DNA from 3 places in the Bacillus yunxiaonensis genome. Region 1 is predicted to be linked to each of the others. Evidence: riboswitches for the same ligand, from Rfam matches in the RefSeq annotation. Region 1 holds a riboswitch; each other region holds the start of a gene.

The links. Region 1 has a riboswitch for S-adenosylmethionine ahead of WAX78_RS03720 (hypothetical protein). Riboswitches for the same ligand answer to the same signal wherever they lie in the genome.
Region 2: linked by a shared signal. The riboswitch ahead of WAX78_RS13175 (YezD family protein) and the one ahead of WAX78_RS03720 (hypothetical protein) in region 1 are both predicted to bind S-adenosylmethionine.
Region 3: linked by a shared signal. The riboswitch ahead of metK (methionine adenosyltransferase) and the one ahead of WAX78_RS03720 (hypothetical protein) in region 1 are both predicted to bind S-adenosylmethionine.

What each region holds. Positions count from the first base shown of each region.
Region 1 is NZ_JBAWSV010000001.1:744,122-749,183, forward strand. Features, by position in the region: gene WAX78_RS03705 (serine hydrolase domain-containing protein) at 1-89, shown strand, start outside; gene WAX78_RS03710 (hypothetical protein) at 135-503, opposite strand; gene WAX78_RS03715 (NAD(P)H-dependent oxidoreductase) at 500-1,075, opposite strand; partial or broken gene WAX78_RS03720 (hypothetical protein) at 1,367-1,665, opposite strand; SAM riboswitch class I at 1,734-1,832, opposite strand; gene WAX78_RS03725 (hypothetical protein) at 1,979-2,170, shown strand; gene WAX78_RS03730 (VOC family protein) at 2,255-2,719, opposite strand; gene WAX78_RS03735 (ECF transporter S component) at 3,204-3,890, opposite strand; gene WAX78_RS03740 (ABC transporter ATP-binding protein) at 3,866-5,062, opposite strand, start outside.
Region 2 is NZ_JBAWSV010000004.1:204,871-209,932, reverse strand. Features, by position in the region: gene WAX78_RS13195 (nitrite/sulfite reductase) at 1-110, opposite strand, end outside; gene cysC (adenylyl-sulfate kinase) at 261-860, opposite strand; gene sat (sulfate adenylyltransferase) at 873-2,009, opposite strand; gene WAX78_RS13180 (phosphoadenylyl-sulfate reductase) at 2,145-2,849, opposite strand; gene WAX78_RS13175 (YezD family protein) at 2,941-3,084, opposite strand; SAM riboswitch class I at 3,153-3,261, opposite strand; gene lysA (diaminopimelate decarboxylase) at 3,658-4,974, opposite strand.
Region 3 is NZ_JBAWSV010000010.1:48,180-53,241, forward strand. Features, by position in the region: gene WAX78_RS21920 (MogA/MoaB family molybdenum cofactor biosynthesis protein) at 1-102, opposite strand, end outside; gene WAX78_RS21925 (hypothetical protein) at 263-445, shown strand; gene WAX78_RS21930 (hypothetical protein) at 448-633, shown strand; gene WAX78_RS21935 (DUF3139 domain-containing protein) at 654-1,001, shown strand; gene metK (methionine adenosyltransferase) at 1,086-2,285, opposite strand; SAM riboswitch class I at 2,452-2,576, opposite strand; gene pckA (phosphoenolpyruvate carboxykinase (ATP)) at 2,796-4,382, shown strand; partial or broken gene WAX78_RS21950 (ATP synthase subunit I) at 4,536-4,682, opposite strand; gene WAX78_RS21955 (hypothetical protein) at 4,930-5,062, shown strand, end outside.

The DNA.
Region 1 (5,062 bases):
TTTCATCAAATGCTAATCATAATGGAGAAATACAATCCACATATGGAGATATGTATTTACAAATCGCTAAGTATTTACAAAAACACTAAAATTAGACCGAAATTCTCAAAGTTTTTGTTACAAAAAGAGTTGTCTTACGGCAGCTCTTTCTCTATGATCATCATTACATTTTTCCATTGTTCTTCTGAAAAGCATAAAGGTTTTAACTGAAATACCATTGAGCACAAATCTTCTATATAACGAACGTTTTCTTGTAAAAATTCCCACCTAAGCAACTTAGGTATATACAAATCTGCAACCTGTTTATTTTGTTCTACTAAAATGTCTACTTCTCTCTCACAAATACCCATTATAAGATATTCTTCCCGCACTTCTTGTTTAACTTTAGAAAATTGCTTGCTATTCTCTTTTATCCCTAATAAACAAGAAAGATAAGAATAAAACAAGTCATCTTCTCTTTCACATACACTCATAATTTTATAAATCTGTTCCTTATTTTTCATAATTTTGCCGCCTTCTCATATATCTTTTGCAGCCATTTTTCTCTTTTTTCTTGTTTACTACTTTTCACAGATTGAAATACAGAACGCTTTATGTTATGTATCCTACAAAAGGACAATATTCCTTTCTTCATCACAATCCATTCAGCTGATCGGTACAAAAGAGCAGCGTACCATAAAGGAGAATCTAATGTATGAATCACCCATGCTTGTTTTCCTGTAAGTAATCCTTTAGGCATTCTCTCTTCATATTTGTAAGCAAAACCTGAAACAAATACTCGGTCAATAAACCCCTTTAATATCGCAGGCATACTCCACCACCAAACTGGATAAATAAAAATGAAGTAATCTGCCTCTGCAACTAATTCCCTATATTTTCTTGTTTCTTCCTCATGCACTAAATCTCTTCTCTTTTTTGTCTCGTTAAAGGTTAGAACCGGATTAAATTGTTCCTTATACAAATCAAGAACGGTTACAGAGTGACTTGTTTTTTGTAATCCTTGTTCTACATGTTTCAAAATAGCAGCATTGAAGCTTGATGGGTTTGGATGCGTGTATACAATCAATATATTCATTGTAAATAACACCTTTCCTTTAATTCCCTTTTGACTTTTCGTGGGCCCACATGCTATTCTAATACATGTCAAAGGGCAAGCCCCTTCGACAAAAGCAACGACACCTATTCGGCGATGGTGTCTTTTTTATTTGTTAGCCGAGAACGCCCATCTTTCGGGGCACATTTAATTTTTGAACACTACACACTCAGCACCATTTCCTTGTAAAAAGACTGCATAGTACAGTCTTTTTATCTACATACCTCGAAAATAAGTGAATTTTCAAATAAATTATAACATAAAAAAGAGAGATCAACTCCCTCTTTTCTCTTTTGCTATGTAGCAAATCCCCTTATCATTATATATTTGTGCGGCCCTGCTAAAGTAATTTTTCCATCCAGTTTTAGTTCATCGAGTAACCGCAATAAATAAAATTGTTGAAGCATCTTTTTTGCAAATTTCCCTTTATGTTCAGAAGCAATATACTCTTGAATATCCAATAACGTAATCGGCTCTTCTTGTTCTTCCATATATTCGTAAATTGCACTGCGCAACGTAATATATTTCTCAAGTGTCACAGTTATGTCCACTCCTTTCTTCTCGTTGTCCATCTTTCATTATCGGTTTTTTTGCAATAAAAAAACCTCTTCGATAAGAAGAAGCGGAACATGTCTCTTCCTTCTTATCTTCCAGAACAAAACTGTTCTGCTGGAATTAGCACCTGCATTGCGGTTGCTGGGTTTCATCGGGCCAGTCCCTCCACCTCTCTGGATAAGAAAATATTCACTTTATCTCTTACTATAATGCATATAACCAAAAAAGTCAATTCCTATAAGAATAATCAGGATTTATTTTTTAGAAAACTATTATATTTTGTTTCGTTTTGCTCATACTACAAATGTATAGACCAAAGGAGGTGCAATCATGCAAAAAAATGCACGTGGTCATGTTCAAGATTCTTGCCAGGCTTTACATGAAGCAAAAAACTGTTTACAAAACGCCTTGCAAACAGTCGAGAAATCAGATAATCGTCAACGCATTGAACAATCTTTACAAGCTGTCCAACATGCGTTGCAACAGTGTGATAGTACGGCAGATATTTTATCTCAAGAATGAAAAATTCCCAAAAATAAAAAGTAAGCACGTATGAATCGTGCTTACTTTTTATTTATTAACTTAATATCAACTCTTATTTTGTTTTTAAACGTTTCTATTAGGAACTTCTTTTTCCCATTCACTTAAAAATGGTACATATCCAAGTTCATTGGGTTCATCAGATAATAAAGAAATAAACTCCAGCTTATTTCCATCATAATCGAGAAAGTAAACACTCGCTGCCGGCATCCAGCTTTGGACAATGGGTTCTTGATTCCCTTTTCCTTGGCTTCCAATCACTTCTATCCCTCTCTCTTCCAGCCATATTTTGGACTGTTTTAAGAAATTCAATTCTACCTCGAAAGCGAAATGATTGAGCTGAATATAAGCATCTGTTGGCACTTCCCATAATCCCAGCATTTGTCGTCTATCTTCTCCTATCCAAAAAAAGGCTACTTTCCTTTCAGGTGATTTTCTCGCTAGCTTTAATCCAAGTTTATTTTGGTAAAAATCAATTGCTCTCTCTAAATCCCTTACATGTAAATGTGTTTCGTATATACTCTTTATCATGTTTTACATCCCTTCTTCGTACTAATGCAATAAATTTCAACTACTGGCAATGGGCGTGTTCCCCATACATTAATTAGTTACAGCGATTATGCCAGGCCAACAGTTATCACTCATCTCTCCCCTTGTTTTCACTCAATTTTACGATAGGGAATTTATATACAAAAGGGGGAAATCTGAAATATCACTCTCTTTATCACTACCAGTATATAGATATATCATTATTACAACATCCATCTGTTGTATCATCTTTCTATTTATGAGTGCAGTACCATAGTATGAGAAACAAAGTATGAATTGGATTCTAATTCCTAAATAGTTAATTAAAAATGCACTTACTTATACATAAAAAAGACACCCCTTACATCATGTAAGAAGTGTCTCAAAAAGCGAACGAATATGTAAGTCGCGATCCTACTGTATATATTTATGTCTTATAAGAAAAACTTATTCCCTATTTACTTGGGAAAACGTGCGTTGCATTTCCTCATTCTAATATACCGTACTTCTTCTTAAAACGTGCCAATATTTTAATCCAAGATGTGCTAAACACCCAAAGAAAAAATACATTGGAAAGTGCATGTGCAAGATCAAAATAAAAACTTGTAATATACGCCTTTATAAAAGTATCCCATGTTAGTTCTTTCAAAAAACCAATAAGAAACCATAAATTCATAACCCAGTTAAAAGCAAATCCTGCAATAAATCCAAAGAGAACTCTTCCCCATAATGTTTTCATCATCCACGTATGACGCAGCAGTCCTGCTGAAAAACCCATCATACCCCAGCAAAACATTTGCCACGGAGTCCAAGGCCCTTGCCCTAGGAATATATTAGAAACTAACGCAGCTGTTGCACCGATAAGAAAACCCGTCTCACTACCAAAAACAATCGCTGATACAATAATAACAAACGAAGTTGGTTGTACACTTGGAATGAAAGAAAATGGTACACGACTAATCGCAGCAATTGCCGCTAGGACAGCTACAAGTACAATTTCACGCGAAACAAAAGCTTTTTTCTCAAAACGCACGTAAAATGGCAACATAATCACAATTAAAAAGAAAAGACTGCACCATATATAATATTGATCCGTCACAAAAGACGTAAATAAAAGTGTAATAATCAACACTAAAAAAACGACTACAACTATACCAGCATATCTTTTGGACACGCCTCAAACACATCCTCCCATGTTAAAGCATACGGCAGTTGTTTACGAATAAAACGATTAACAGATGTTGTATAAAAAAAGTTCTCACTAAAAAAGCGGGCCGGTGTGTCTTCCATAATAATTTTCCCATCAAATAACATGATACAGTTATCCACATATTTTGCTGCAAACTCAATATCATGCGTCGCCATAACAATCGTCGTTCCTTCTTTTTGTAATTGCTGAAACAACTCGCCAAGCTGTTCTTTCTTGCCTGGATCTAATCCCTTTGTCGGTTCATCTAATAATAATAGATTTGGCTTTGACAATAACACTGTACAAAGAGCGATTAATTGCTGTTCTCCGCCGCTACAATCATGCGGATGGCGATTAAGAATATGCAAGATTGAAAACTTCCGAAGCATTTCTTCTACTTTTTCATTCGCTTCTTTTTTATATAATTGTTGCGCACGGCTAAAAAGCTCGTCCCAAACAGTATCATGTGTAAAATGATAGTAAGGGTGCTGCGATACATAACCAATTTTTTTAAAGCGCTCTGTTACTTCTGTTTTATGAATTAACTTACCTTCCCAAATCACTTTTCCTCTGCGACATTTTTGCAGCCCTGCTAAAAGCGTTAATAACGTTGATTTTCCGGTACCATTTTTTCCAACAAGCGCTGTCCATTGTCCCTGTTTAACCGTCAGCATCAAATCCTGCAAAATGAACGGTCCATGTTTTTCATATTGAAATGAAACATGTTTTGCTTGTAACAGTACATCCCTCTTTTCTGCATGTTGCGGAGGGGTATCATACTGAAATTCATTTAAAATCGAACGAATTTGTTTTTGTGCATCACGAACTGTAAACGGAACATTTTCAGCCTTCCATTCTAAAAACAAACGTGGAATTTGCGGAATATATGGGCGAAATGCTTTTACTTTCCACATTTCTGGAATCACTTTATTTGGTTTTCCATCATAGACAATGGTACCTTCATCCATAAAAACAATTCGGTCGGCGAGAGGAACCACTTCATCTAAACGATGCTCACTCAAAATAATTGTAATTCCTAGTTCTTCATGAATTCGTTTCAATAGTCCTAAAAAATCTTTTGCTGCAATTGGATCTAGCTGTGCTGTCGGTTCATCTAATAGCAATAATTTAGGCTGCAAAACAAGTACAGCAGCTAG
Region 2 (5,062 bases), on a different contig from region 1:
TCAGCATAATACGGAATATCTTTAAAAATTTCTAAACCGTCTTTTTCTAATTTCTTTTTTTCTGTTGCATTTAGCTTTTCATTGTTTGCCCATACTTTTTCATAACTCATCATGTATCTCCTCCTATATAAAGTGAAACTTCCTTCTGGGAACGTTTTTTCCCAGAAGGTCAGTTGAACCAATCGGGCGCATGCCAGCAGTTAGCTCCCACCTATCTTCTTTGTTTTCTCAGACTCTTGGTGTAAGAGTCTTACTGCCCGTTAGCGCGGGATAAAGCTGCGTTCTTGCAAATAAGCAATAATTTGCTCTGCACATTGTTCAATAGAATGACGATGCGTTTCTACAATAACTTCAGCTTGAATTGGCTCTTCATAAGGAGAATCGATTCCGGTAAACTGCTTAATCTCCCCACTTCTTGCTTTTTTATAAAGTCCTTTCGGATCACGTTTTTCGCATTCTTCAATTGGACACTTTACGAACACTTCAACAAATTCACCTTGTTCTAATATGTCACGCACTTGCTGACGATCTTCACGAAACGGTGAAATAAACGCTGTTAATACAATTGTTCCATTATCAACAAATAATTTCGCTACTTCACCGATGCGACGAATATTTTCTGTACGGTCCTCTTCTGAAAATCCTAAATCTTTATTTAAACCGTGACGGATATTATCTCCGTCTAACACATAATTACCAATATTTTCATCAAATAACTTGCGAGCTACTGCGTTTGCCACGGTTGATTTACCAGAAGCCGACAATCCTGTAAACCAAAGAACAAAGCTATGATTTTTGTTTTGCTTTCGGCGTTCTTCCTTTGAAACGGATGCCGTATGCCAAGTAATATTCGTTCCCATCTTCTTCTCTCCTTACTTTGTCAAAACTTCTTTTTGCAAACCGCGAATTAAAACTTCTACTACTTCCTTACGACTAAATGTATTTGGTGGCAGTTCTCCATTTCGCAAGAGCTCTCTTACCTTTGTACCCGATAAAATAACATGATCTTCTTTTCCGTGTGGACATGTTTTCGTTGATGCCATTCCCTCACATTTCGCACAATAAAAACTATGTTCAAAAAAGAGGGGTGTAATTCCTAATTCTTCTATTGTAAAGTTAGCGAAAATTTCCTGCGCTTCATACGTACCATAATAATTCCCAACACCAGCGTGATCGCGACCGACAATAAAATGCGTACACCCAAAGTTTCTTCTTACAAGTGCATGAAAAATCGCTTCACGCGGCCCAGCATATCGCATCGCCGCTGGAAATACTGCTAAAGAGACACGATCTTTTGGATAGTAGTTTTCTAGAAGTACTTCGTAACTTTCCATTCGAACATCAGCTGGAATATCATCTGACTTCGTTTCTCCAACAAGCGGGTTTAAAAACAGGCCATCAACAATTTCAAGAGCTGCTTTTTGAATATATTCATGTGCGCGATGCACTGGATTTCTTGTTTGAAAACCAACGATTGTTTTCCAATCACGCCGTGCAAACTCTGCTCGCGTTTCACTTGGATCTAAATGATAAGCGGAAAATTTTTCTTTTCTAATCCGTTGCACAAGCGTAATCGGTCCTCCCACGTATATATCCGGACGATCGTATAATTTCTTAACACCCGGATGTGCTTCTTCTATCGTTTTATAGACAAGTAACGCCTCCTTTTCTTTATCAGGCGTATAAATCTCTTGAACTTGAATTACACCGTACGTTATACCTTCTTTTACAAGTCGAACTTCTTCCCCTACTTCTAACTCCTTCGCTTTTTCTTCTGTTATAGGCAATGTAATTGGAATGCTCCATACAGCTCCATCTGCTAAGCGCATTGTTTCTACTACTGATACGTAATCATTCTTTCCTAAAAAACCCGTAAGCGGACTATATCCACCGGTCGCAATGAGCTCTAAATCACTTAATGCGATTCCATCTAATTCAATTTCTTTTACGATATGCGCTGTTTCATATGTTGTATCAATTCGATTTACTAATGTTTTTATATCGCTCATTTTCTTTTCCCCTTCTTTATTAAGTTTTAACAGATAGTAGCTTTCACTCCGCACTAATATGCAGTATGAGCCCAATTGATGAGAGATTTCCATCAGCGGGTGATAAAGAAAGACCACACTAATGAAAGCTTCATTTTATTGATAATGAAGACCACATTCTGTTTTCATCTTTCCAGCCCAGCGTCCATCCCTCGAATCTCCACCCTCTTGCACCTGCACGGTACATTTTTCACATCCAATGCTCGGATACCCAATATCATGGAGTGGATTGTATGGCAAATTATGCTTATATACGTAGCGCCACACTTCTTTCCAAGTCCAATGAATAAGCGGACAGATTTTAACAGATTGAAAGCGATGATCTTGATTGACAAACTGTGTATGTTTTCGCGTTTCAGACTGTTCTCTTCTTAAACCGGATATCCATGCTTTCCTACCTGTTAGCGCTTCTTCTAACGGCTTAATTTTTCTTAATTGGCAACAAAGATTTGGATTATGTTCCCATAATTTATCACCATACTCTTTTGCTTGTTCCTCAAGTGTAAGTGCCGGTTGCTTTTCAATAATATTCAAATTAGGAAATCGCTCCCTGACTTTTTTGATCAAGTCATATGTTTCTTGAAAATGAACATTTGTATCTAAAAATACAACCTTTGCAGATGGATTTACTTGGTTAATCACATGCAATAAAACCATTCCTTCTATTCCAAAGCTGCATGCATAAACAATATCCTGATCATAATGTTCATATGCCCAGCGTATTGCTGCCAAAGCGCCTTTCGTTTCGTCGTCTTCCTGAAATGAAACAAAATTATCTTGCCATGTTTCGTACGTTAACATCGTTCTCCCCCTTCACAACACCCATACAAAAAGGCGGCTTTAATCTATAGAAATAGATTAAAGCCGCCTCTAGTTTTTCTAGTCAGCGTGCTTATTTTAAACGTACTTTTTCACTTTTTTCAAGCTGAATCACTTTACCATCTTGCACAACAATTGTAATCGAACCATATTTCATATCAGTAAGCATAGATTGAATTTTACTTGCTACTTCTTCAAATTGTCCGCGTACTCCCACGAACAGCCCCCCTTTTTTCATAAAAAAAATCTTTCCCATTTCGAAAAGACTGTTCCGGTAACGTATCTACCTTATCTTTCAAAATGGATGCCATTTTGCTGGAAGTAGCACCTTACTCCTATAAAGTAGGTTGCCGGGCTTCGTCGGGCCAGTTCCCTCCGCCACTCTTGATAAGAATTATATTTGTATTTTATCACAATTCTGATTTTTTTCAATCCTAGTTTTCCGATAAATTTTATTTATTATAAAGTGAAACTTTCATCAGTGGAGGATTTCTTTATCCCCCACTGATAGAAAGCCTGCCCAATCAGGCACATGCCAGCAGTTATTCCCCATCTATCTTCTGTAGAAAAGCGGAAGCGGCTCGCCCAGAATCGCAGGACGTTGGAGCACCCGACATAGAGGGGCTTTTTGCCTCGTACGAGGGGGCGAAACGATCGGAGATTCTAGCCGCTAGAGCTGGACAACGATTCGCTCTCCATTTTGAGGTGGGGTCTTACAGCCCGCGAATAGCGGGATAAAAAAGGAGTAGTTCATCTAAACAACTCCTACTTCAACTAAACGAGGGTGTATTCATACAAGTTCCTTCACACGTATGCGATCGTTTCCAATAATATTTTCATACGATTCCCTCTCTACAACAACTTGCGATTTTCCATTTTTCGCAAACACCACTGCCGGGCGACGAATACGATTATAATTATTTGCCATTGAATAACCATATGCCCCTGTACAAGAGATAGCTAAGAGATCACAAGAAACAACTTTTGGAAGCTTTACATCCCAAATGAGCATATCCCCACTTTCACAACATTTTCCCGCAATTGAAACAACCTCTTCGGCAGATTCATTCGCACGATTTGCTAGCAATGCTTCATAACGAGCTCCATAAAGTGCTGGGCGAAGATTATCTGTCATCCCTCCATCAACCGATACATATTTACGGATGCCTGGAATATCTTTAATCGCTCCTACTGTATACAGCGTTGTTCCTGCATCTCCAACAATACTACGACCTGGTTCCATCCAAATTTCTGGAAGGGGATATTCGCATACTGTAAACTGCTCGCGTACCGCATCCGTCACAGCTTTCACATATTCACCAAGGACAAGTGGCGTGTCCCCTTCCGTATAGCGAATTCCGAAACCGCCTCCTACATTTAGTACTGGCGCTACATAGTTCATTTCTTTTCTCACTGTTTCCAAGAAATTACGAAGCACCTCAATTGCACGAACAAATCCTGCCGTCTCAAATATTTGCGATCCGATATGGGAATGAATTCCTAATATACGATAGTTTGATTTTTCTAATGCACTTTTTACCGCTTGTGATGCATGCCCTGTTGAAATACCAAAACCAAATTTAGAATCATCTTGACCTGTTGTAATATATTCATGTGTATGCGCTTCTACTCCTGGCGTCACACGAAGCAAGATATTCACAACTTGCTCGTATTCTTTCGCTAAATCATGCAATACTTCTAGTTCAAAAAAATTATCTACAACAAAGCAGCCGATATTAGCTTCTAATGCCATTCTTATTTCTTCTTCTGTTTTATTATTACCATGAAAATGGATGCGCTCTGCTGGAAATCCCGCTTGCAACGCCGTATATAGTTCTCCGCTAGACACAACATCTAGCGACATATTTTCTTCGGCAGCTAACCGGCACATTTCCATGCACAAGAACGCTTTGCTTGCATACGCTACTTGATAAGAGAACCCACTTTCCCTAAATGCACGATGAAATGCACGACATTTCTCACGAATTGCTGTCTCGTCGTAAACATAAAGTGGTGTCCCATATGTTCTTGTAAGTTCAGTAGCATCGCAGCCCCCAATTTCTAAGTGTCCTTGCTCATTAATGCGGCTTGTGCCGTGTAAATACATGTGAATTCCTCCCTTGTTTTCGCAAAACCCTCTATTATATTTCTTATTTTTTACTATTATTCCTAATTTATATAAACAAAAAACGCGC
Region 3 (5,062 bases), on a different contig from region 1:
CTGTCCACTTTTATCCGTTTCTTCTGTTCGTGTATCTGAAATTGTTATGATTTTACAGCGAACAGATAGTGGTGATTGTTTTTTATGTTCTGTGACACTCATTCTATTTTCCTCCCCATTGATAAGCTTGTCTAAATTTTATCATATATAATATGGCAGCAAAAAAATGTGAGACCTGTCACACTTCTTTACCGAAAAAACATTCCTTTTCTAAAATTTACCTTATAATAAAAATATAGGTTTTTAAAGGGAGGAAATTCATATGGATACAATGAGAAAATTAACGACGTTATTTATTTTGCTATTCGTCGCTTCTATTAGCGCTGGCATGGCACTAAAAGACGCTGTACCATATGCAGCAATTGGCGGCTGGGGATTTGGCACGCTCTTTTTATTATGTTCAGCCTTTTGGGCCGGAAAAATTCGTTATCGTAAAGGGGAATAACTATGTTCGGTAAAAAATCAACTACGTGTACATCATGCGGGAAGGAAATTGCAGTACATGAGCGTTCTTGGATTTACATGCAATATCCGCCAAGCGGTATGACAAACATTCAAAAATATATTGAACTCGGCGGGGAAGTGTATTGCACTTCTTGCGTTGGGAAAGTAGAAAAACAGGAAAGCAACTAAAATGTTAAAAAGGTGATTGCGTGAAAATAAGAAATATTGCTTTCATAATTACAATTGTAATCATTTGTTTTTGGAGCGGTACTTCATTTTATAAAAATCACATAGCTCATAAAGTAGAAGCGTATTTATTCTCACAAGGCGACCAGAAAGATGATTTAAAAAGTCTTGAAGTACGGTACGACTTTAAGTTCGGATATATGGTCGATGTTACGTACAAGGATGAATCACATGTTATCTATACGTATCGCTATCAAAAAATTGGAGATACAGAAAGAAAAGGAGTTCTTGCTTATAATGAAACATTACTTGATAGCAAGGTAAATCCTTACACTTATTCATACAAACATAAACATTTTGGGGAGTATTAGGACTCTCGTTTACAACGCTACGTTACCATATGATTTAAATAAAAAAAGCTTTGCGCACACGCGCAAAGCTTTTTTCTTCCTATATTATAGACCAGCTTGCTCTTTTAAAGCTTCAGCTTTGTCTGTACGTTCCCAAGTAAGATCTACATCAGTACGTCCGAAGTGGCCGTATGCTGCTGTTTGTTTGTAAATTGGGCGACGTAAGTCTAACATTTTGATGATACCAGCTGGGCGAAGATCGAAGTTGCTGCGGATTAGTTCTACTAATACTTCTTCAGATACTTTTCCAGTGCCGAATGTATCAACAGAGATAGATACTGGTTTCGCTACGCCGATTGCGTATGCAAGTTGTACTTCTGCTTTGTCAGCAAGACCTGCTGCTACGATGTTTTTCGCAACGTAACGAGCTGCGTATGCTGCAGAGCGGTCAACTTTTGTTGCATCCTTACCAGAGAATGCACCGCCGCCGTGACGAGCGTATCCACCGTAAGTATCTACGATAATTTTACGACCTGTTAAACCAGCATCCCCTTGTGGTCCACCGATAACGAAGCGGCCAGTTGGGTTAATGAAGAATTTTGTATCTTCATCGATTAATTCAGCTGGTACAACTGGTTTAATTACAAATTCTTTTAAGTTGCGATCGATTTGTTCCCAAGCGATCTCTGGATGATGTTGTGTAGAAATTACAATTGTATCAACACGAACTGGTTTACCGTTTTCATCGTACTCAACTGTTACTTGTGTTTTACCGTCTGGACGTAAGTATGGTAATGTATCATCTTTACGTACTTCCGTTAAACGACGAGCTAATTTATGAGCAAGAGAAATTGGAAGCGGCATTAATTCTTTTGTTTCATTACATGCGAAACCAAACATTAAACCTTGGTCGCCTGCACCGATTGCTTCGATCTCTTCGTCAGTCATTTGACCTTCGCGTGCTTCTAACGCTTGGTCAACACCCATTGCGATGTCAGCAGACTGCTCATCGATAGATGTTAAAACTGCACAAGTTTCTGAATCGAAACCATATTTTGCACGAGTATAACCAATTCCTTTAATTGTTTCACGAACGATTTTGGGAATATCTACATAAGTAGAAGTCGTAATTTCCCCCGCTACCAATACTAAACCAGTTGTTACTGTTGTTTCACAAGCTACACGTGCGTTTGCATCTTTTGCTAAGATTGCATCTAAAATTGAATCAGAAATTTGGTCACTAATTTTATCTGGATGTCCTTCAGTTACAGACTCAGATGTGAACAGATGACGTTTTTTTGTCATGTGGTAAACCTCCCTACAGTAAATGTATATATTGTACGGAACTCATCCTTAATTTGCCACAAACTGCGACATTCATGTATTCTCCCACAAGTGCAAAAGAAAAACCTTTCCTATAATAGAGGAAAGGTTGTATTCGCTACTTGCATACTGCTTTTTGCCCTTTTCGCTCTTATCGTTCGAGATATTACACCTCGCACAGGTTTAAGCACCTATTCACTTGCGCTTATCATACATACAAGTGAGGTTGCCGGGCTTCATCGGGCCTGTCCCTCCGCCAGCTCGGGATAAGAGAGTATCCGTCCTCAACTATACTAAAGAAATGCTTTTCATTTGTCAATCCATATACACATATTCCTATAAGTTTTTCAGGGCAGAAATATATGGAAAAAAGTAATATAATAACACAAACAAAAACAAATAAATAGTATACATTATTTATATAATTGTGTTATACTCTTCATAGGGATTATGAGAGATATTTATAAATTAAATAAAGGATGGTATATAAATATGAGTACTGTGAATGTCCAAATTGGATTACATGAACTTTTAAACGGAAGCAATGCACAGGTTCAATTGAGCGTTCCACAATTAACGGAAAAAGTATTAATGAGAAAAGAAGGACAATTAACTTCTACTGGCGCTGTTTCTGTTTCAACAGGAAAATATACAGGACGTTCTCCGAAAGATAAATTTATTGTAGACGAAGCATCTGTTACGGATAAAATCGCTTGGGGTTCTGTAAACCAACCGATTTCTGAAGAGCATTTTAATAAATTATATACAAAAGTATTGGAATACTTAAAAGAAAAAGAAGAGCTATTCGTATTCAAAGGATTTGCAGGAGCAGACCGCAACTACCGTCTTCCTCTTCAAGTTATTAATGAATATGCATGGCATAACTTATTTGCACATCAATTATTCATCCGTCCGACTGAGGAAGAATTAAAAAATCATGATGCACAATTCACAATTGTATCTGCACCAAACTTTAAAGCAGATCCAGAAGTCGACGGCACAAACTCAGAAACATTTATTATTGTTTCATTTGAAAAGCGTATCGTGTTAATCGGAGGTACAGAATACGCTGGTGAAATGAAAAAATCAATCTTCTCTATCATGAACTACTTACTTCCAGAGCAAGATATTTTTTCTATGCACTGCTCTGCAAACGTAGGTGAAGAAGGCGATGTTGCTTTATTCTTCGGTTTATCTGGAACAGGTAAAACAACATTATCTGCTGATCCGAACCGCAAATTAATCGGTGATGACGAGCATGGTTGGTCTGATAACGGCGTATTCAATATTGAAGGCGGTTGCTATGCAAAATGTGTGAACTTATCTCGCGAGAAAGAACCACAAATCTTTGACGCGATTAAATTCGGCTCTGTTTTGGAAAACGTGGTGCTTGATGATCATACACGCATTGCAAATTATGATGACACTGCCTTAACAGAAAATACACGTGCAGCTTATCCAATTGATGCAATTGATAACATCGTATTACCTAGCGTTGCAGGTCATCCAAATACAATCATTTTCTTAACTGCTGATGCATTTGGCGTATTGCCTCCAATCAGCAAATTAACGAAAGAGCAAGCTATGTACCATTTCTTAAGCGGTTTTACTAGTAAACTAGCAGGAACTGAGCGTGGTATTACTTCACCGCAAGTAACATTCTCAACATGCTTCGGTTCTCCATTCTTACCGCTTGATGCATCTCGCTATGCAGAAATGCTTGGAGAAAAAATCGAGAAGCACGATGCTAAAGTATTCTTAGTGAACACTGGCTGGACTGGCGGCGAATACGGCGTTGGAAAACGTATGAATTTAGGCCATACACGCGCAATGGTGCAAGCTGCATTAAACGGCGAATTAGATAGCGCTGAAACAGTGAAACATGATATCTTTGGTCTTGAAGTACCGCTTCATGTTCCTGGTGTACCTGATGAAGTATTAATGCCAGAACAAACATGGGCTGATAAAGAAGCTTACAAAGCAAAAGCAACTGAGCTTGCGAATAAGTTCAAAGAAAACTTCAAGCAATTTGATAACGTTTCTGAAACAATTGTAAAACTTGGCGGTCCAATCGCTTAAACCCGACTTTACTTTGAAATATCCTAAATCATGTGAATAAGCATGTTGTTATTGCAGGAAAACAAGTACTCACCGACAAAGCCCACGTTTTCTTGCAGTAACACATACTTACATATAAAAAGAGGCTTACGAGTAATCTCGCAAGCCTCTTTCCTATTTATTAGCATCTTTTATACTGTAATATGCTAAATTTATAACAATTAGTGTATATCCACCCATAATTCCAACAGCAAATGCCCACATCACCATATGATGTTCAATTTCGTACATAATAGTTGCGCCAAGTATTGCTGCTACAAAATTTCTATCTATATAAATCTTCATCCAATGTGTAGTTATCCATCTCCAAAGAATTTCCCTTGTACACACAGTAATTATATTAGTAAAACATTTTCAAGAAATAACATTTTACACGGTTTCTTTTTCTAGCAGCCCAACTAATTGTGTCGCTTTCGCAAACATTTTTGACAAATTCTAAAAAATAAGCTATCAATCTTACAAAATATGGATACTATATAGTAAGTATACAATAAAGGAGGGACTTCCATTGCTCTTCTTTTTAATCGCTCTTATTCATTTTGTTATTCCAGCTCTCGTTGGCTTAACATTATATTGGTATACATCTAAGCATAGTGTTTTCTATGCTGTTCTCAGCGTTCTTCTCACCGGTCTGATTCTCG